Regions from separate parts of the Enterobacter huaxiensis genome, predicted to be linked through region 1. Evidence: riboswitches for the same ligand, from Rfam matches in the RefSeq annotation. Region 1 holds a riboswitch; each other region holds the start of a gene.
What was found. Region 1 has a riboswitch for thiamine pyrophosphate ahead of thiC (phosphomethylpyrimidine synthase ThiC). Riboswitches for the same ligand answer to the same signal wherever they lie in the genome.
Positions count from the first base shown of each region.

Region 2: it holds a riboswitch for thiamine pyrophosphate, as region 1 does, so the genes downstream of both, thiM (hydroxyethylthiazole kinase) here and thiC (phosphomethylpyrimidine synthase ThiC) in region 1, are expected to answer to the same signal.
Region 3: it holds a riboswitch for thiamine pyrophosphate, as region 1 does, so the genes downstream of both, thiB (thiamine ABC transporter substrate binding subunit) here and thiC (phosphomethylpyrimidine synthase ThiC) in region 1, are expected to answer to the same signal.

Region 1 covers NZ_CP043342.1:4,586,677-4,593,831, forward strand. Annotated here, with positions in the region: gene hupA (nucleoid-associated protein HU-alpha) at 1-31, opposite strand, end outside; gene D5067_RS21860 (YjaG family protein) at 218-808, opposite strand; gene nfi (deoxyribonuclease V) at 850-1,521, opposite strand; gene hemE (uroporphyrinogen decarboxylase) at 1,531-2,595, opposite strand; gene D5067_RS24175 (LEPR-XLL domain-containing protein) at 2,597-2,767, shown strand; partial or broken gene nudC (NAD(+) diphosphatase) at 2,703-3,407, opposite strand; gene rsd (sigma D regulator) at 3,503-4,000, shown strand; TPP riboswitch at 4,055-4,168, shown strand; gene thiC (phosphomethylpyrimidine synthase ThiC) at 4,248-6,143, shown strand; gene thiE (thiamine phosphate synthase) at 6,143-6,778, shown strand; gene D5067_RS21895 (HesA/MoeB/ThiF family protein) at 6,771-7,155, shown strand, end outside.
Region 2 covers NZ_CP043342.1:1,639,655-1,646,809, forward strand. Annotated here, with positions in the region: gene D5067_RS07830 (pyridoxal phosphate-dependent decarboxylase family protein) at 1-1,107, opposite strand, end outside; gene D5067_RS07835 (diaminobutyrate--2-oxoglutarate transaminase) at 1,126-2,502, opposite strand; gene D5067_RS07840 (hypothetical protein) at 2,816-3,253, opposite strand; gene D5067_RS07845 (hypothetical protein) at 3,263-3,487, opposite strand; TPP riboswitch at 4,070-4,166, shown strand; gene thiM (hydroxyethylthiazole kinase) at 4,201-4,971, shown strand; gene thiD (bifunctional hydroxymethylpyrimidine kinase/phosphomethylpyrimidine kinase) at 4,968-5,768, shown strand; gene D5067_RS07860 (GntR family transcriptional regulator) at 5,812-6,558, shown strand; gene D5067_RS07865 (PfkB family carbohydrate kinase) at 6,532-7,155, opposite strand, start outside.
Region 3 covers NZ_CP043342.1:4,024,852-4,032,006, forward strand. Annotated here, with positions in the region: gene leuD (3-isopropylmalate dehydratase small subunit) at 1-87, shown strand, start outside; gene D5067_RS19190 (Hok/Gef family protein) at 179-331, opposite strand; gene D5067_RS19195 (sugar efflux transporter) at 548-1,726, opposite strand; gene sgrT (glucose uptake inhibitor SgrT) at 1,847-1,999, opposite strand; gene sgrR (HTH-type transcriptional regulator SgrR) at 2,088-3,743, shown strand; TPP riboswitch at 3,780-3,880, shown strand; gene thiB (thiamine ABC transporter substrate binding subunit) at 3,912-4,895, shown strand; gene thiP (thiamine/thiamine pyrophosphate ABC transporter permease ThiP) at 4,871-6,481, shown strand; gene thiQ (thiamine ABC transporter ATP-binding protein ThiQ) at 6,465-7,155, shown strand, end outside.

The DNA.
Region 1 (7,155 bases):
CAATTACATCAATCAGTTGAGTCTTGTTCATAAGTTATCCTTTCAATGTGTTTATCGCTTGCTAAGCATCGAGTGCGACGAAAATGCCAAAAAAGCACTCTCCTGCATACACGCACCGATAGCCACTTTTTTTCGCCCCCCAAATGTAGACCAGACGGGGGGCAGAAGGGAAGAGTCGAGGTGCGACAAAACAGGCGTTAAATCACGTTTTGTTGTCTCATTGGTTAAAAATTATACCAATATTACTCTCACCAGCCTCACGTAAGTCCGCGCGCAGCCCTTTGATCAGCTCAATATCGCGTTCTTCACACTCTGCCAGCAGGCGGAAAATCTCCCACTGAATGTCCCATTCTTGCTCGACGGCCGGGTTTGCGCGCAGCTCTTCGTCGGTCATTTCACGTCCTTCCTGGGTCATTTCCAGCATCGCCACGGTAGTAATGGAAGCCTTACTGACTTCGATAGCGTGCTCCAGGGTTTCACCGCTCAGACGGGAGTGAATCAACTCGCTCAACGCCACGCAGGCGTCGATAGCCGGATAGACACCGTAGAGGTCAAAATCATCCGCAGCCGGAATGGCTTCTTCCAGCTTCTCCAGCTGGGAATCGAAGTTCACCTTCGCATCTTTAACCGTCAGCGTTTCCCAGATTAAATCCAGGATACGGCGATAAATCTGGCCTTCGCCAAACTCGGTCTGCTTGCAGAACGCGGCATAGTTGGGATACATGCGCTCACACAGGCAGGCCATGAAGGTAACGTGCTGCCAGCTTTCCAGCTTCTCAAGGCGCAGATGAATCGGGTTTTGTAACATGATGATGTCTCGAATCGGTAATTAGCCGCAGTTTACCTGAATCATGGCTGAATTTCCTGCCAACGAATGAATGCCGGACGCGAGGAGGCGACGGCATCGGCCCAGCGCGTCGGTTCCGGTAAGCGGTAACCCTTCATGCAGCGCTGTACCCATGCAAGGGCGCTATCCATGCTTACCCGATGCCCGGTGGCGATGAATAGAGGGTTGCAGCGTGCCTTACTGCGCCAGACCCACGCCAGCTGTTCGCCTTTATCGATGAGCGGCGCCAGCGCGCCCGGCTCGTCAGAGAGGGGCTCAAACTTACCGCAGAGGCGTTTCTTGGCAACTCCGATAGTCGGTACGTCCACCAGCAGCCCAAAGTGGCTGGCAACGCCTAAGCGGCGCGGATGGGAAATACCGTGTCCGTCAACGAACAGCAGGTCAGGTTTTTGCGAAAGCTGCTCCCACGCTGCGAGCAGCGCGGGATATTCGCGGAAGGAGAGAAAGCCGGGAATGTAGGGCATGGTGGTGGCGATGCGCGCCACTTTGTACTCCACCAGCTCAAGCGAGGGGTACTTCAGCACCACCATCGCCGCCCGCGTCACTTCACCGCCCTGCTCAAACCCGACGTCCGCCCCGCCAATGTACTGCGGGGGATCCCTGTCCAGCCGATCCTCGCGGACCACCGATGAGGCCAGTTCAATCTGTTGAGCGCGTAGCGACGCGAGATCCATAACGACTCCTTACTTGTGATAGTGGGCAGAAAGCCGGTGCACCGCCTCCACAAATACGCCTGCGTGTTCTGGCGGCACATCCTGATGAATGCCGTGGCCGAGGTTAAACACGTGGCCTTCACCCTGGCCGAAACCAGACAGTATAGTCGATACTTCTTCTTCAATACGGGCCGGCTGCGCGTAGAGCATGGAGGGATCCATGTTGCCCTGAAGCGCCACTTTATCGCCCACGCGACGGCGCGCATCGGCAATATCGGTTGTCCAGTCCAGGCCCAGCGCGTCACAGCCGGTGGCCGCCATCGCTTCCAGCCACTGGCCGCCACCTTTGGTGAACAGCGTGACCGGTACCCGGCGGCCTTCGTTTTCACGCAGCAGGCCGTCGACGATTTTATGCATGTAATACAGGGAGAACTGCTGGTAATCACGCCCGGTGAGCACGCCGCCCCAGGTGTCGAAAATCATTACCGACTGCGCACCCGCTTTGATCTGCGCGTTGAGATAGAGCGTGACGCTCTTCGCCAGCTTGTCCAGCAGCGCATGCAGGGCCTGCGGCTCGGCGTACATCATTTTTTTGATCACGGTAAAGGCTTTGCTGCTGCCGCCTTCCACCATATAGGTCGCCAGCGTCCACGGGCTGCCGGAGAAGCCAATCAGCGGCACTTCGCCCTTCAGCTCACGGCGAATGGTGCGTACGGCGTTCATCACGTAGCCCAGCTCACCTTCAGGATCGGGGATCGGCAGTTTATCAATGTCGGCTTTGCTCTTAATCGGTGAGCTAAAGCGCGGGCCTTCGCCGGTTTCGAAATAGAGCCCAAGGCCCATCGCATCCGGAATGGTCAGAATGTCCGAAAAAAGAATGGCCGCATCCAGCGGATACCGGCGCAGCGGCTGGAGCGTCACTTCGCAGGCCAGCTCGGCGTTTTTGCACAGCGACATAAAATCGCCGGCCTGCGCGCGCGTGGCTTTGTACTCTGGCAGATAGCGGCCCGCCTGGCGCATCATCCACACCGGGGTGACATCAACGGGCTGGCGCAGCAGCGCACGCAGATAACGATCGTTCTTCAGTTCGGTCATTTTGCAGTTCCTTATTGCGTCAGTCCGCCAGTGTAACACTACTCATACTCGGCCCGACACATTGCCACGGTATCTTCTATCAGGCGACGCGCTACCGTTCCCGGCGGCGGCAGCAGGGGTAAATCGTCGTAGCGATACCAGTTCGCCTCCAGCAGCTCTTTCTGGTCGATAACGATCTCGCCGCTGTCGTATTCGGCCATAAACGCCGTCATCAGCGACATTGGGAATGGCCACGGCTGGGAGGTGACATAGCGCAGGTTCTTCACCTTAATGCTGCTCTCCTCCATCACCTCGCGCGCCACCGCCTGCTCCAGGGTTTCGCCCACTTCGACGAACCCGGCCAGCACGGTATGAATGCCGTTACGATGCCGGGTATGCTGCGCCAGCAGGATGGAATCATCGCGACGGATTGCCACAATGATGCACGGTGCAATTTGCGGGTAATAACGTTCGCGGCAGTGGCTGCACAGCAGCGCCCACTCGGTTTTGCTCGGGTGCATGGTGTGACCGCAGTAGCCGCAGTATTTATGCGAGCGGTAAAACTCCGCCAGCTGCACGCCGCGCCCTGCCAGCTGGAACAGGCCGACGTCCAGATCCAGCACCTGACGAACGGATCCCATATCGTGGCGACGAGCCTGCTGGATCAACCACACCGGATCGCCCTGCCACTCGCCGATCCTCAGCGCGCGCTGGCCAACAAGATCGAACGTTTCCGCCGCGCCATAAGGGAGTTCTCCGGCAGGCAGCCATAATTTTTGTTCATGACTGACGATCCACCAACCAAGATCTGATTTTTCAATAATACGATCCATATCTATTGCACTACCTTCGCTTCACTGACATGTTGTTAGCATTGTGGTTACATTTTGGGTAAGCAGATTCAATTCTAAACCTTGTGGAGTCGAACATGTTAAACCAGCTAGAAAGCCTGACTGAGCGCGTTGGAGGAAGTAACAAACTGGTGGATCGCTGGCTACATGTACGCAAGCATCTGCTCGTGGCTTATTACAATCTGGTCGGTATTAAGCCTGGCAAAGAATCATATATGCGACTGAACGAAAAAGCGCTGGACGATTTTTGTCAGAGCCTGGTCGACTACCTGTCCGACGGCCATTTCAACATTTATGAACGCATTATCCGCGAAATGGAAGGCACAAGCCCGTTTTTAGCCGCAACAAAACTCTATCCGCTGCTGGAAGGCAATACCCAGCAGATCATGGACTACTACGATTCCACGCTCGAGAACGCGATCGATCACGATAACTATCTTGAGTTTCAGCATGCGCTGTCCGATCTCGGTGAAGCGCTCGAAGAGCGATTCACGCTGGAAGACAAGCTGATCGCCCTCGCGCTGGATAATGGTTTGAACATCCGCAGCGAAGAGAACGTCGCGCCCCCCGCTTGAGTTCTTAATCGTTAACGAGTAATTTACAACCATTCGCCCCTCTCACGAGGGGGATTTTTCTTGTCGGAGTGCCCAGCGTTTGTAAAAACGCGGGCTGAGACCGTTAATTCGGGATCCGCGGAACCTGATCAGGCTAATACCTGCGAAGGGAACAAGAGTTACACTGCTGTTGTATCGCCCCAGAGGCGATCTCCTCTTGCTTCATCCGTCGTCTGACAAGCCATGTCCTTCACTTTTGGAATGAGCTATGTCTACTGCAAAACTGACCCGCCGCGAACAGCGCGCACAGGCCCAACACTTCATCGACACGCTGGAAGGCACCGCTTTCCCGAATTCTAAACGCATCTACATTTCCGGCTCGCAGGCCGATATCCGCGTCCCGATGCGCGAAATCCAGCTCAGCCCGACGCTTCTCGGCGGCAGCAAAGAAAACCCGCAGTTTGAAGACAACGAAGCCGTGCCGGTGTATGACACCTCCGGCCCTTACGGTGACCCTGATGTGAGCATCAACGTCCAGCAGGGCCTGGCAAAGCTGCGCCAGCCCTGGATTGAGGCGCGTAACGATAGCGAAGCGCTAAACGAGCAAAGCTCTGCGTACACGAAAGAACGTCTGGCCGACGACGGTCTGGACGAGCTGCGCTTTACCGGCCTGCTGACGCCGAAACGCGCCAGAGCGGGCAAATGCGTGACCCAGCTGCACTACGCGCGCCGGGGCATCGTCACGCCGGAGATGGAGTTCATCGCCATCCGCGAAAACATGGGCCGCGAGCGCATCCGTAGCGAAGTGCTTCGCCACCAGCACCCGGGCGAAGGCTTTGGCGCTCGCCTGCCGGAGAACATCACGCCGGAGTTTGTGCGTGACGAAGTGGCCGCCGGCCGCGCGATTATCCCCGCCAACATCAACCACCCGGAATCCGAGCCGATGATCATTGGCCGCAACTTCCTGGTGAAGGTCAACGCTAACATTGGTAACTCAGCCGTCACCTCCTCCATCGAGGAAGAGGTGGAAAAGCTGGTCTGGTCAACGCGCTGGGGCGCGGACACGGTGATGGACCTCTCCACTGGCCGCTATATTCACGAAACCCGCGAATGGATCCTGCGTAACAGCCCGGTACCGATTGGCACCGTCCCGATTTACCAGGCGCTGGAGAAGGTGAACGGCATCGCCGAAAACCTCACCTGGGAGGCCTTCCGCGACACGCTGCTGGAGCAGGCAGAACAGGGCGTGGACTACTTCACCATTCACGCGGGCGTGCTGCTGCGCTACGTGCCGATGACCGCGAAGCGTCTGACCGGCATTGTCTCGCGCGGCGGTTCCATCATGGCGAAGTGGTGCCTGTCCCATCATCAGGAAAACTTCCTCTACGAACACTTCCGCGAGATCTGCGAAATCTGCGCCGCGTACGATGTCTCACTGTCGCTGGGCGACGGCCTGCGCCCGGGCTCTATTCGCGACGCGAATGACGAAGCGCAGTTTGCCGAGCTACACACGCTGGGCGAGCTGACCAAAATCGCCTGGGAGTATGACGTGCAGGTGATGATTGAAGGCCCGGGCCACGTGCCGATGCAGATGATCCGCCGCAACATGACCGAGGAGCTGGAGCACTGCCACGAAGCGCCGTTCTACACCCTGGGGCCATTGACTACCGACATCGCGCCGGGCTACGACCACTTCACCTCGGGTATTGGCGCGGCGATGATCGGCTGGTTCGGCTGCGCCATGCTTTGCTACGTAACCCCGAAAGAGCACCTCGGCCTGCCAAACAAAGAGGACGTGAAGCAGGGGCTGATTACCTACAAAATTGCGGCCCACGCGGCGGACCTGGCGAAAGGCCATCCCGGCGCGCAAATCCGCGATAACGCCATGTCGAAGGCGCGCTTTGAATTCCGCTGGGAAGACCAGTTCAACCTGGCGCTGGATCCCTTCACCGCCCGCGCCTATCACGACGAAACCCTGCCGCAGGAGTCCGGCAAGGTGGCCCACTTCTGCTCCATGTGCGGACCGAAGTTCTGCTCGATGAAAATTAGCCAGGAAGTGCGTGATTACGCCGCCGCGCAGGCAATTGAGGTCGGTATGGCGGATATGTCAGAGAACTTCCGTGCCAAAGGCGGCGAAATCTACCTCAAAAAAGAGGAGGCATAATGTACCAGCCCGATTTCCCCTCCGTGCCCTTCCGCTTAGGGCTTTACCCGGTGGTAGACAGCGTAGAGTGGATCGCGCGCCTGCTTGAGGCCGGCGTTCGCACAATTCAGCTTCGCATCAAGGATAAACGCGATGAAGAGGTGGAGGCTGACGCGATCGCCGCCATCGCGCTGGGGCGTCGCTACGACGCCCGCCTGTTTATCAACGATTACTGGCGGCTGGCCGTTAAGCACCAGGCCTACGGCGTGCATCTGGGCCAGGAAGACCTGGAGACAACCGACCTGATCGCCATCCGTGATGCCGGTCTGCGCCTGGGCGTATCGACACACGACGATATGGAGATTGACGTAGCGCTGGCAGCTCGCCCCTCCTACATCGCCCTCGGCCACGTTTTCCCGACGCAAACCAAGCAGATGCCCTCCGCCCCGCAGGGATTGACGCAGCTGACGCGCCACATCCAGCGTCTGGCAGATTACCCCACCGTCGCCATCGGCGGAATTAGCCTTGAACGCGCCCCGGCGGTGCTGGAGACCGGCGTCGGCAGCATTGCCGTCGTCAGTGCCATCACGCAGGCGGAAGACTGGCAGGCTGCCACCGCGCAGCTATTACAGCTGGCGGGAGCAGGCGATGAATGACCGCGATTTTATGCGCTACAGCCGCCAGATCCTACTGGAGGATATCGCCATCGGCGGGCAGCAAAAGCTGCTCGCCAGCCGGGTATTAATTGTCGGCCTGGGGGGGCTCGGCGCGCCCGCCGCGCTCTATCTGGCCGGTGCGGGTATCGGCACGCTGGTGCTGGCCGACGACGACGAGGTGCATCTCAGCAATCTGCAGCGGCAGATCCTCTTTACCAGCGAGGACATCAACCAGCCTAAAGCGCAGATCGCCCGGCAGCGGTTGGCGCAGCTGAACCCGGACATCGAGCTCATCGCCCTTCAGGCGCGGCTCGGCGGCGAGGAGCTTGAACGGGAAGTTGCTCTGGCCGACGCGGTGCTGGACTGCACCGATAACA
Region 2 (7,155 bases), 2.0 Mb from region 1:
CAGGCTCATCCACAGCTTCAGCGCGTCGAAGCGGCGGGTGGTCTGCAGAGATTTGGACACCAGGTTAGGCACGCCCGCCTCTTCGTCAAACTCAGAGTTCAGGTAGGCCGCCTGATAGCGCATCAGTTCATAGTGACGCGCTTCTTTCAGCAGGAACGCGCCGCAGCTGATGGTCTGGAAGAACTGCTTGTGGAAGTCCAGGGTAATGGAATCCACCAGTTCAATACCGTCCAGGTAGTGACGATACTGCTCGGACATCAGCAGCGCGCCGCCCCAGGCCGCGTCAACGTGTACCCAGATGTTCTGCTTCGCCGCCAGTTCTGCAATGGCACGCAGCGGGTCGATAGCACCGGCATCGGTGGTACCTGCCGTCGCAACGATGGCCAGGATCTGCTCGCCGTTCGCGTTGCACTGCTCAATTTTCGCCGCCAGATCGGTGAGATCCATACGGGAGAATTCGTCCGTTTTCACCTGCACCACGGACTGGTAGCCCAGGCCCATCAGCGCCATGTTTTTCTGCACGGAGAAGTGCGCATTTTCGGAGCACAGCACGCGAATTTTGCGCAGATCGCCGACCAGACCGTCCTGCTGAACGGAGTGGCCCAGACGCGCAAAGAACGCATCGCGCGCCAGCATCAGGCCCATCAGGTTGCTCTGGGTACCGCCGCTGGTGAAGACACCGGCGTCGCCGGCCTGATAACCCACGCGGGTACGCAGCCACTCGATCAGTTTGATCTCGATAATGGTTGCGGACGGGCTTTGATCCCAGGAGTCCATGCTCTGGTTAGTGGCGTTGATCAGCACTTCCGCCGCCTGGCTTACGACCAGGCTTGGGCAGTGCAGGTGCGCCACGCACTGCGGGTGATGAACGGACAGGCTGTCTTTCAGGAAGAACTCCACGGCGCGTTCAATCGCCGCTTCGTTGCCCAGCCCTTTCGGGTTGAAATCCAGCTTAATACGGTCGCGCAGTTCCGCGACCGTTTTGCCCTGATACATCTCAGGCTGTTTCAGCCACTGCATCACAGCCTGAGTGCTTTGTTCAATCGCCTGCTGGTAAGCTTCAATGCTCTGTGCAGAGGAGAACAAAATTGGGTTTGAATCAGACATCGTAATCAACAACTCCGGTTACGCCGGGCGAACGCCCGCAGCAAGCAGCGCCTGCTCAAATTTATCCAGGAAGATCTTCAGCTCTTCATCGCTGATAAGCAGAGACGGCAGCAGACGCAGAACGATACCGTTACGACCGCCGCGCTCCAGAATCAGACCGGCTTCGAAGCACTTCTTCTGAATCAGCGCAGACAGCTCGCCGTCGCCCGGGAAGCAGCCCATGTGGTCAGCGGCTTCGTTTGGCTTAACGATCTCAATACCGATCATCATGCCCAGACCGCGAACGTGACCAATCACCGGGTAGCGTTTCGCCATCTCTTTCAGCTGGCCTTTCAGCCATTCGCCTTGTGCAGCCACTTTGCCCGCGATGTTCTGGTCTTTCAGGATTTTCAGCGTCGTCAGACCGGTTGCCATCGCCAGCTGGTTGCCGCGGAAGGTGCCGGTGTGGTGGCCTGGGGCCCATGCATCGAACTGCTTTTTGATACCGAGCACGGCCAGCGGCAGACCGCCACCGACAGCTTTAGACATCACGATGATGTCTGGCTCGATGCCAGCGTGTTCGAAGGCGAAGAATTTACCGGTACGGGCAAAGCCCGCCTGGACTTCGTCGAGGATCAGCAGAATGCCGTGTTCCTGAGTCACTTTACGGATGCGCTGCAGCCACTCGGCCGGAGCCGGGTTCACGCCGCCTTCACCCTGAACCGCTTCCAGAATGACGGCTGCAGGTTTACGCACGCCGCTTTCAACGTCGTTGATCAGGTTATCGAAATAGTAGGTCAGCGCTTTCACGCCTGCTTCACCGCCGATACCCAGCGGGCAGCGGTACTCGTGAGGGTAAGGCATGAACTGGACTTCTGGCATCATACCGTCAACCGCTTCTTTCGGAGACAGGTTGCCGGTCACGGACAGCGCACCGTGGGTCATACCGTGGTAACCACCAGAGAAGCTGATGATACCGCTACGACCGGTCACTTTTTTCGCCAGCTTCAGCGCCGCTTCAACGGCGTCTGCACCGGAAGGACCGGTGAACTGCAGGCAGTACTCTTTGCCCTGACCAGGCAGCAGAGAGAGCAGGTATTCAGAAAACGCGTCTTTCAACGGCGTCGTCAGATCCAATGTATGTAACGGCAAGCCGCTGGTAATGACATTTTGGATGCTTTTCAGCACATCAGGATGATTGTGACCCAGCGCGAGGGTGCCAGCGCCGGCTAAACAGTCAAGGTATTCTTTATTATCTGCATCGGTGATCCACACGCCTTCTGCTTTAGTGATCGCTAAAGGCAGCTTGCGCGGATAACTCCTGACGTTAGATTCAAACTCGGCCTGACGGGCCAGATAGGTTTCGTTGCTTTTATGGGCATCTACGGTGTCAATACGGACTTTATCCGTCATCATATCACTCCTACAACCGCGGCTTCGTTATGCGCCACGATTGAATAAAAAGTTAAAAAACAGATGGGGGTGTCTAAAAAACGCCGCCAATATAGAGCCTTTTTCCGTGGGGCTCAATGGTTAATTTGTTTACTGTTTTGTTACACGCCACACGAGGGGGGCAATATCCCGTTTCCTGCGTCGTAAAAAGCATTTTTTCGGCAATGAATTCAGCGCGTTATGTACACCTAATCTGGACTGTAAAAGTGAGGGTTAGAGTGTTACAAATCGTGCCTTTTCCTTAAGAAAAAGGAGGCGGAATGCCTCCTGGCGATCGTTATTTCTGCGTTACCTGCAAAATGCCGTGTTCACGGCCTTTGGTTTTATTCCAGGAGGCATCCGTAATACCGTTTTCATCAAGGCTAATGGATATAACAAATCCGTTACCATGAATTTCATAAAAGTTAGCATTCAGGCGTTTCACCGTGGCTTTTTTGCCATTAACGGTGGCGCTAAAAAAGCCGTTTGAAATCGTGGCATTAAGCTCATCAGAAGTGAATGACGCTTCACGCATTGGGTCATGGACAGCTGCCGCCTGGTTATGACCCGCCGCGTTTTCAGCCTTGGTTTTCGTAATATCGCACGAGCCGTCGCCATCGCTAATCTGAGTACATCCGGAACGTTCCAGCTGCGCGCGATAGTGCGCGCTAATGGCATGCGCCGGAGCCGCTGCTACGGTGAACAGCAGGGCAACCAGGGCTAATTTCGTTTTCATCGCAAAACCTTAATTATGGTGATGGTGTTTATGGGAGGTATCTGTCGCTCGCGCGGCGTTAGCATATGCCGCAGACAGGGACGCGTTATTAACGCCCTGTTGTCTTTGCTGTTCTGAAAGGTAGCACGTATCGTAGCTCACCCCTTTTGCGGTGCAATTGGCGATTCGCTGCTCGGGAGAAACGCAGCCCGCGAGCAGCGCGGCGATAACCGCAATCATCATTAACTTCTTCATGTTATTGCCTTATAAAACACACAGATAATATGAAACGTACATTACGCCGATCCAAATCCCGATAGAGATAAGCATCAGATATAGGGCCGCTGAGATAAATATATATTTGGACATGCTTTTGGCTATCATCGTTATTAATTTAATCAGTTCTTGCGCTGGTTAATAAAAAGTCATGTTAATACAAACCATTCATGAAATAGCTACTGACAAAGGTAACTGCGGTAAACTATCCAGTAAGGTGACTTTTTAATCCTTGATCGCGATCACTTAAAACTTCTGTTTACAGAATGGTTAATCGATAAAAAATCAATGTAAACATTTACTTATGCCTTCCATCTGAAAGGCTGCTATAAAGAGGTGAATAAAATCAACCTTATAATGGCCCTTCATCAAGGCTCATTAATGTAAACATTGGTTGTTTGATTTCCCCTTATTTTCAGGAGTGAGTAGCCAGTATTTTAATTCACAGATCCTGACGAAATGCTCTCAAATTTGAACCTAAGATACCGCTTGCATCCGGGCTTCAGTCGCGGGTAGACTCGCTCTCTAAATGAAGTTATTTACAGTAAAGTGATTTCATTGTTATTTGACTCGGGGTGCCCTTCTACGTGAAGGCTGAGAAATACCCGTACCACCTGATCTGGATAATGCCAGCGTAGGGAAGTCAGATGCCTTCCCGGTCATCGCTTCTTCACGCAAGGCAGGAGCGAACCATGCAGCCTGACCTGCTCGATCTACACGTTTTACATCAGTTCCGAACCCGTTCCCCGCTTACCCACTGTATGACTAACAATGTCGTACAAACCTTTACCGCCAATGTCCTGCTCGCACTTGGCGCCTCGCCGGCGATGGTGATTGAAGCCGAAGAAGCCGAACAGTTTGCGACGCTTGCCGATGCGCTGCTGATCAACGTCGGTACGCTGACCGCACCGCGCGCCCAGTCGATGCGTCGGGCAATAGAAAGTGCGGTGGCGGCAGGCAAACCCTGGACGCTCGATCCGGTTGCCGTTGGCGCGCTCGCCTTTCGCACCCGCTTTTGTCATCAAATTCTCTCCCTTAAGCCTGCCGCAATTCGTGGTAACGCCTCGGAAATTCTCGCCCTTGCAGGGATGAGCGCGGGCGGTCGCGGCGTAGATACAACCGATACGGCGGCCAGCGCGCTGCCTGCCGCCCAGGCACTGGCGCGCCAGATCAACGCCATTGTGGTGGTAACCGGCGAGGTGGATTACATCACCGACGGGCAGAGAACCCGCACCGTATCGGGGGGCGATCCGATAATGACCCGCGTTGTCGGCACAGGCTGCGCGCTCTCCGCCGTCGTTGCGGCCTGCTGTTCGCTGCCCGGCGACCGGCTGGATAATATCGCCGCCGCCTGCGGATGGATAAAGCGTGCCGGTACGGTCGCCGTGGCGCACTCCCGCGGTCCCGGCAGCTTCGCCAGCGCGTTTCTGGACGCGCTTTATACGCTGGAGGAGCAGGCATGAAGCGGATTAACGCCCTCACTATAGCCGGTACGGACCCCAGCGGCGGCGCCGGTATCCAGGCCGATCTGAAAACCTTCTCCGCGCTTGGGGCCTATGGCTGCTCGGTGATTACCGCGCTGGTGGCGCAAAACACCCGCGGCGTGCAGTCGGTCTACCGCATTGAGCCGGATTTTGTCACCGCGCAGCTGGATTCTGTGTTCAGCGACGTGCGCATTGATAGCACCAAAATCGGCATGCTGGCGGAGGCGGATATCGTCGACGCGGTGGCCGAGCGTCTTAAACGCTATCAGGTGCAAAACGTGGTGCTCGATACCGTAATGCTGGCAAAAAGCGGCGACCCGCTGCTTTCCGCCTCTGCCGTTGAGACGCTGCGTAAAAAGCTGCTGCCGCAGGTGGCGATGATCACCCCAAACCTGCCTGAGGCCGCCGCGCTGCTGGACGCTCCTCATGCGCAAACCGAACGCGAAATGAAAGAGCAGGGGCGGGCGCTTCTGGCGATGGGTTGCGGCGCGGTGCTGATGAAGGGCGGTCATCTTGATGATGCGGAAAGCCCTGACTGGCTCTTCACCCGCGACGGTGAAGAGCGCTTTACCGCCCCGCGCGTGCAGACTAAAAACACCCACGGCACGGGCTGTACGCTCTCTGCCGCGCTGGCGGCGCTGCGCCCGCGACACAGCGGCTGGGGAGAGACGGTGCAGGAAGCCAAGATCTGGCTCTCGGCGGCGCTGGCAAAAGCCGATACTCTGGAGGTCGGTCACGGTATTGGACCGGTTCACCATTTTCATGCATGGTGGTAACTCAGTATAATGGCAGTAAACACCACGCCTGAGAAAAACAGAGATGGAACAAGCGCATACCCGGCTAATCGCTCAGCTGAATGAACGGATTTCGGCAGCAGATAACACCCCGCTGTACCTGAAGTTTGCCGAAACGGTAAAAAATGCGGTACGCAGCGGCATGCTGGAACACGGCAATATTCTGCCCGGCGAGCGCGATCTGAGCCAGCTAACCGGCGTGTCGCGCATTACCGTGCGCAAAGCGATGCAGGCGCTGGAAGAAGAGGGCGTGGTGACGCGCGCCCGGGGTTACGGAACGCAGATCAACAATATCTTCGAGTATTCGTTAAAAGAGGCGCGCGGGTTTTCTCAGCAGGTGGTGCTGCGGGGCCAGAAGCCCAACACCCTGTGGGTCAACAAGCGGGTGGTGAAATGCCCCGAAGAGGTGGCTAACCACCTGTCGATTGCGCCGGAGAGCGAGGTTTTTTTGCTCAAGCGCATTCGTTACGTTGATGATGACGCGGTCTCTATTGAAGAGTCCTGGGTGCCGACCGGGTTAATCCCCGACCCCGATGCGATTGGCGTCTCGCTGTACGACTACTTCCGCAGCCAGAACATTTTCCCGCAGCGCACACGCTCGCGCGTCAGTGCGCGCATGCCGGACAGCGAGTTCCAGGCGCACATTAAGATGGACGAAAAAATACCGGTGCTGGTGATCAAGCAGGTTGCGCTTGACCAACAGCACCGGCCGATTGAGTACAGCATCAGCTACTGCCGTAGCGACCTATACGTCTTTGTGTGCGAGGAGTAAGTCCTCCCGCTCGGGCGCACAGTCGCCGCCGCGGTGGCTGACCACCCAGGCGGCTACCGCATTCCCCAGAAGCACGGCATCTGCCAGCGACCATCCCGCCGCCAGCCCGGCAAGCGTACCGCCCGCATGGCTGTCGCCTGCGCCAATGGTATCCACAACCGTGGCGGGAAACGCCGGCACAACGCCCGAGGCATCGCCGTCGTACCAGGCGGCACCGTCTTTATCATGACGCACAATCAGCGCCGCGCCGAAACGCTGCTGCCACTTCGCGCCCAGGTTCTCAGCCTTTACACCCAGTTTTTCAGCCGCTATTTCCGCTTCCTGACGATTAAGCGACACGATGGGCCTGCAGGCCATAATCCGCGCCATCAGCGCGTCGGGAATGTCCGCGATGCGGGGGCCGAAATCGATAAAGGCCGTCACGTCCTGTAGTCCTTCCAGCCAGCCCGTCAGCAGCTCACCGGAGGGTGAGGCCAGCTGATAGCCGGACAAAGAGACCAGGCTGTTTCGCGGCACGTTAAGCCCGTCAAGCCAGCTCTGCTGCCACTGGTTCTCCACGCCGCTAAAGGACATAAAGGTTCGCTCGCCGTCAGGCTC
Region 3 (7,155 bases), 560 kb from region 1:
AACGGGCTGGACAGCATTGGCCTGACGTTGCAGCACGAAGATGCTATCTCCGCATACGAGAAAAAACAGCCCGCGTTTATGGGCTAAGGCAATGGCCCGCAGCGCGCGGGCCATTGATAAGGGTGCGTTGAGGCTCAACCACTCTGGAGAGGCGGGGAACTTTCCCCCGCCAATACCGCTAACGTTTTGCTTCGTAAGACAACACTGCCGCCAGCTCTGTTTTCTCCTGTCTGAAGTGCAGCTCACACAGCGAGTCGCGCACCATCCAGGTGAAGATCAACAGCGTCGTACAGATCAAAAACAAACCTAACAGCAGAGTACGTTTTGGCATTCCAGCCTCCTTATTGCTTTTCGGCAATGAAGAGACTAACCTCGCAATGATCGTTGTGAAGTTTGTCTCCCCATCAATTTTTTGATGCGGGACTCTCCACTGTTTGCCTCTTGCGAAAGCCTGAGGCAAACAGCCTCAAGCACCCGCCACGCACTCTATTCGCCTTCTTCGTTCCTGTCAGAAAGTCGTTTCATTTCGTGAAGCCGCCTTCCAGATTCAGACATCTTTAACGCGGCAGGTCAGCGCCAGCGTGACGACCGAAATCGCCGCAATCATCCAGTACACCGAGGCGTGGCCATAGCTTTGCGACAGCGCCCCCTGAATCACACCGGCAAGGATAACGCCCGTCGAAATGCTGTTGGTGAAAAGCGTGGTCGCTGAGCCTGCTCGCCCCGGCATTAGATCCTGGAACCAGAGCATCCCTATCCCGGCAACGATCCCGATGAAAACCGCGTTAAACAGCTGCAATGCCAGCAGCGCCTCCCGCGAATGGAAAAAGATCAGCCCCGCGTAGAACAGCACCCCGGCCGCCACGGCAACGATCATCATCCTGCGTTTTCCAAAGCGCTTCACGTAATACCCGGCCAGGATCATCGCCGGAATTTCCAGCCCGGCGGCGGTACCCATCAGGAGCCCCGCGAGCTTGTCCGGTAACCCCAGATCGCTGCTGATCCACAGCGGCATATCGATGATGTACATGGTGTTGCAGGTCCACATCAGGGTGGAGGCGATAAACAGCATGCGGACGTTCTTGTCCTGCCAGCCGCTCACCTGGGTGATGGGCCTGTCAGCCGGCTGTTCAACCCGCGCCACCGACGGCAGCACAAAGGCAATCAGCGCCAGGCTGATGACAAATATCCCCGCCGCGATGGAAAACATCATCGTGAAGCCGTAATTCAGCGCCAGCATAAAGGCCAGCGGCGGGCCGATGACCCATGCCAGCGAGAGCTGCGCTCGCATCACGGAGCTGAACATCACCACCTCTCGCGCCGAGCTATCGGCATACTCGCGGGCCAACGCAAACAGCTGCGGCATGGCGGTATTCGCCAGTGAAGCCAGCAGTACGCCACAGGTGATCAGCGTCAGGTAATGACGGTTGAAGGCAAACAGCAGCGCGTTGCCCACGGCCATGGCACAGCAAAAGAGGATCAGCCTGCGGCGATCGCCCTGGCTGTCAGAGCGTTTCGCCAGCCACAGGCTGACCAGGATCCCGGCAATCGCGTTGACGGTATAAAACAGCCCCACCCAAAACGGCTGTGCTCCGACCTCACGGCTGAGGAACAGGCTGAGCGTCGGTGCCTGAAGCGCCCCCGCCACGCCCATCATAAAGGCCACCAGCATAAAAGCGGCATACACGCCGTTCAGGCGTCGCCCCATCGTCATCAACCAGAGCATGCGCAAATCCTTGTGAAAGCGAATCGAAATTGGGTGAAATAGTAAACGAAAAAAGCCAGCAAAAACATTTTGCTGGCGGGTGATTAGCACCAATACTCAGTCACACATGATCGAGGCGAGTTAGCGAGAAGAGATCGGATTCGTAACGTCCCACTGCATCAGTTCTTCTAACGTTTTCAGCCGTTGCTCTGCACACCGGCGGGCCAGCCAGGACACTCCTTTTGTCGCTGAAAAGTACTGCTGATAAAACTGACGTGCGGTAGACCTCTTCATAATTTACCTCCTCGCTTCATCGAGAAGAATTATTGGCCTAATATAGGGATAAATAAATTGCTGGTTTTTTGTCAGGAGTTCCCCTTTTATGCCGTCTGGTCGTCTGCAACAACAATTTATCCGCCTTTGGCAGTGCTGCGAGGGGCAATCGCAGGAGACAACGCTGAACGAGCTGGCGGAACTCCTTAACTGTTCGCGTCGCCATATGCGCACGCTTCTGAACACTATGCAGCAGCAGGGCTGGCTAAACTGGGAGGCGGAGGCAGGACGCGGCAAGCGCTCGCGCCTGACCTTTCTCTATACCGGCCTGGCGCTGCAGCAGCAGCGGGCGGAAGATCTGCTGGAGCAGGATCGTATCGATCAGCTGGTGCAGCTGGTAGGCGATAAAGCGGCCGTGCGCCAGATGCTGGTTTCCCATCTCGGACGCAGCTTTCGTCAGGGCCGCCACATCCTGCGGGTGCTCTACTACCGTCCGATGAAAAACCTGTTGCCCGGCACGGCCTTACGCCGCTCGGAAACGCATATGGCCCGGCAAATCTTCAGCGGCCTGACGCGCATAAATGAGGAAAATGGGGAACTGGAAGCGGACGTTGCGCACCACTGGCAGCAGCTTTCCCCGCTGCACTGGCGCTTTTTTTTACGGCCCGGCATCCATTTTCACCACGGACGCGAGCTGGAGATGGCCGACGTTATCGCCTCGTTGGCGCGTGCCCGCAGGCTGCCGCTTTACTCGCATATTTCACGCATCCATTCCCCAACCGCCTGGACGCTGGATATTGAGCTCTCGCAGCCGGACAAATGGCTACCGTGGCTGCTGGGCTATGTCCCTTCGATGATTTTGCCCGCCGAGTGGGAATCGCTGAATAATTTTGCCAGCCAGCCGATTGGCACCGGCCCCTACTCTGTCTCGCGCAATAACAATAACCAGTTGAAGATCCGCGCGTTTGATGACTATTTTGGCTACCGGGCGCTTATCGACGAAGTGAACGTCTGGGTGTTGCCGGACCTCAATGAAGAGCTGAGCGCCGGGCTGACGCTGGAAGGGCCGACGACGGGTGAAAAGGCCGTCGAAAGCCGCCTTGAAGAGGGCTGTTATTATCTGCTGTTTGACCGCCGCACCCATCGCGGCGCAAATCACGAGGTGCGTGAGTGGATCAGCCACATTCTGGCCCCTGCGAATCTGATTTATCATGCCGACGTTCAGTATCAGGCATGGTGGTTCCCGGCCTACGGCCTGCTTCCACGCTGGCACCACGCGCGTCCAGCGCGTAGCGAAAAGCCCGCAGGGCTGGAGTCCATCACCCTGACCTACTACCGCGAGCATGTGGAGCATCGCTTTATTGCCAGAATCATGACTCGACTGCTGGCGGCCGAAGGGGTAACGCTGGAGGTCAAAGAAGTTGACTATGACGAATGGCACCAGGGAGATATCACCAGCGATATCTGGCTGAACAGCGCCAATTTCACCCTGCCGCTCGATTTCTCGCTCTTCTCGCACCTGTATGAAGTCCCGCTGATCCAGCACTGCATCGATCGGGACTGGCAGCAGGACGCCGCCTTGTGGCGCGCGGGCGAAATGAATTTAGCCACGTGGTGCCAGGCTTTACTTGCCGAACAGGCGATCGTGCCGCTGATCCACCACTGGCTGATGATCCAGGGACAGCGCAGCATGCGCGGCCTTCGGATGAATACCCTGGGCTGGTTTGATTTTAAATCCGCCTGGTTTGCGCCGCCGGAGCCATAACGCTTTCGTAATATTCACCAAATCATTACAATAGCGCCGTTCTCAACGGGGTGCTGCATCACAGATGTGCGCTGAGATAATACCCGTCGAACCTGATCCGGATAACGCCGGCGAAGGGATTTGAGGCTGTCGCTCAAAATCCTTTGCCACTCAACTTTGAGGTGCAAAGTGTTAAAAAAAGTTCTTCCCCTGCTGGCGCTTTTTGCGCTGCCTGCTTTTGCGAAGCCCGTCCTGACGGTCTACACCTATGACTCCTTCTCTGCCGACTGGGGCCCTGGCCCGGTAGTCAAAAAAGCCTTTGAAGCCGACTGCGGCTGCGAGCTGAAGTTTGTCGCGCTGGAGGACGGCGTTTCGCTGCTCAACCGTCTGCGTATGGAAGGCAAAAACAGCAAAGCCGACGTGGTGCTTGGTCTGGATAACAACCTGCTGGACGCCGCCTCGCAAACCGGGCTATTTGCCAAAAGCGGCGTAGCGACGGATGCCGTTAACGTGCCGGGCGGGTGGAAGAACGACACCTTTGTGCCGTTCGACTACGGCTACTTTGCGTTCGTGTATGACAAAAACAAGCTGAAAAGCCCGCCAAAGAGCCTGAAAGAGCTGGTTGAAAGTGACCAGAAGTGGCGCGTAATTTATGAAGATCCGCGTACCAGCACCCCGGGCCTTGGCCTGCTGCTGTGGATGCAGAAAGTCTACGGCAATAAAGCCCCCGAAGCGTGGCACAAGCTGGCGGCCAAAACCGTCACCGTCACCAAGGGCTGGAGCGAAGCCTACGGCCTGTTCCTGAAAGGCGAAAGCGACCTGGTGCTGAGCTACACCACCTCTCCGGCCTACCACATCATCGCCGAGAAGAAAGACAACTATGCTGCTGCTGACTTCGCCGAGGGCCACTATCTGCAGGTGGAAGTCGCCGCGCGTACCGCCGCCAGCAAACAGCCGGAGCTGGCCGAGAAGTTCCTGAAATTTATGGTTTCACCAGCGTTCCAGAACGCCATTCCCGCGGGCAACTGGATGTATCCGGTGACTAACGTGACGCTGCCTGCAGGCTTCGACCAGCTGACTAAACCAACAACCTCGCTCGAGTTTACGCCGCAGCAGGTCGCCGCGCAGCGTGCCGCATGGGTAAGTGAATGGCAACGCGCCGTCAGCCGCTGATTCCCGGCTGGTTAATCCCCGGGCTGCTTGCCGCCGTTCTGATGGTGGCGGTCAGCCTGGGCGCTTTTCTTGCGCTGTGGCTTAACGCGCCGGAGAGTAACCTGCTCGCGCTCTGGCACGACGGCTACCTCTGGCACGTTATCCGGTTCTCCTTCTGGCAGGCGTTTCTCTCTGCGCTGCTTTCGGCGATCCCGGCCATTTTTCTGGCGAGAGCACTGTATCGGCGGCGTTTTCCAGGCAGGCAGGCGCTGCTGCGCCTGTGCGCCATGACGCTGATCCTGCCGGTGCTGGTAGCCGTGTTTGGCATCCTGAGCGTGTATGGCCGTCAGGGCTGGCTGGCCTCTCTTTTTACGATTTTAGGGCTGGAGTGGACCTTCTCCCCCTACGGGCTGAAGGGCATTCTGCTCGCGCACGTCTTTTTCAATATGCCGATGGCTACGCGCCTCTTTTTACAGGCGCTGGAAAATATCCCCGGTGAGCAGCGGCAGATTGCCGCCCAGCTCGGCATGCGCGGCTGGTCCTTCTTCCGCTTCGTTGAGTGGCCGTGGCTGCGCCGCCAGATCCCGCCCGTGGCGGCATTAATCTTCATGCTCTGCTTTGCCAGCTTTGCCACCGTGCTGTCTCTTGGCGGAGGGCCGCAGGCCACCACCATTGAGCTGGCGATCTATCAGGCGCTGAGTTACGACTACGATCCGGGCCGCGCCGCGTTATTAGCGATAGTACAAATGCTCTGCTGTCTTGCGCTGGTGCTCCTGAGCCAGCGCCTGAGCAAAGCCATTTCTCCCGGCAGTAACCAGATAGCAGGCTGGCGCGATCCGCAGGACAGCCTGCACGGCCGCATCACCGATTTTATCCTTATCGCGCTGGCGCTGGCGCTTCTGCTGCCGCCGCTGATGGCCGTTATCGTCGATGGCCTGAACCATAATCTCCTGTCAGTGCTGCAACAGCCGATCCTCTGGCAGGCAACGTGGACCTCGGTACGCATCGCGCTGGCTGCCGGACTGCTCTGTGTTACCCTGACCATGATGCTGCTCTGGAGCAGCCGTGAGCTCTATGCCCGGCAGGCCCGTAAGGCCGGACAGGCGATGGAGCTAACGGGAATGCTGATCCTGGCGATGCCCGGCATCGTGCTGGCAACGGGGTTCTTTTTACTGTTCAATAGCACCATCGGCCTGCCGGAAAGGGCCGACGGCATTGTGATTTTCACCAACGCCCTGATGGCCATTCCTTACGCGCTCAAAGTGCTGGAAAACCCGATGCGCGACGTGAACAGCCGCTACAGTTTGCTGTGTCAGTCGCTGGGCATGCAGGGCTGGCAGCGGCTGAAAGTGGTGGAACTCCGCGCCCTGAAACGCCCGCTGGCGCAGGCCCTGGCCTTTGCCTGCGTGCTGTCGATTGGTGATTTCGGCGTGGTGGCGCTCTTCGGCAATGAAGATTTCCGCACCCTGCCGTTCTGGCTGTACCAGCAAATTGGCTCTTACCGCAGCCAGGACGGCGCGGTCACGGCGCTGTTACTGCTCGTGCTGTGCTTTACGTTATTTACCGTTATCGAAAAACTTCCGGGGCGCGATGTTAGAACTGACTGATGTAACCTGGCTTTACCAGCACCTGCCGATGCGCTTCACGCTCTCCGTGCGCCAGGGGGAGATGATTGCCGTGCTTGGCCCAAGCGGCGCGGGGAAAAGTACGCTGCTTAATTTGATTGCCGGTTTTTTGCAACCGGCGAGCGGATCGATAGTGATTGAAAACCGGGACCATACCCGAACTCCGCCGGCAAAGCGTCCGGTCTCAATGCTGTTTCAGGAAAACAACCTGTTTACCCATCTGACGGTGCGGCAAAACATCGCGCTGGGAATGCATCCGGGACTAAAGCTGAACGACGCCCAGCGTCAGAAGCTGGAGAGCATTGCCGCACAAATGGGGATCACCGAGTTCATTGACAGGCTGCCGGGTGAGCTTTCCGGCGGTCAGCGTCAGCGCGTGGCGCTGGCACGCTGTCTGGTACGCGCACAGCCGGTGCTGCTGCTGGATGAGCCGTTCTCTGCGCTCGATCCTGCTCTGCGTCAGGAGATGCTCGCCCTGGTCCAGGACGTCTGTCAGCGCCAGCAGCTGACGATGCTCATGGTGTCGCACAGTATTGAAGATGCCGCACGGATTGCGCCGCGATCGGTGGTGATCGCCGAAGGGCGTATTTTGTGGGATGGAAAAACAGAAGAACTGCTGAGTGGTAAAGCGGGGGCGTCTTCACTGTTGGGCATTC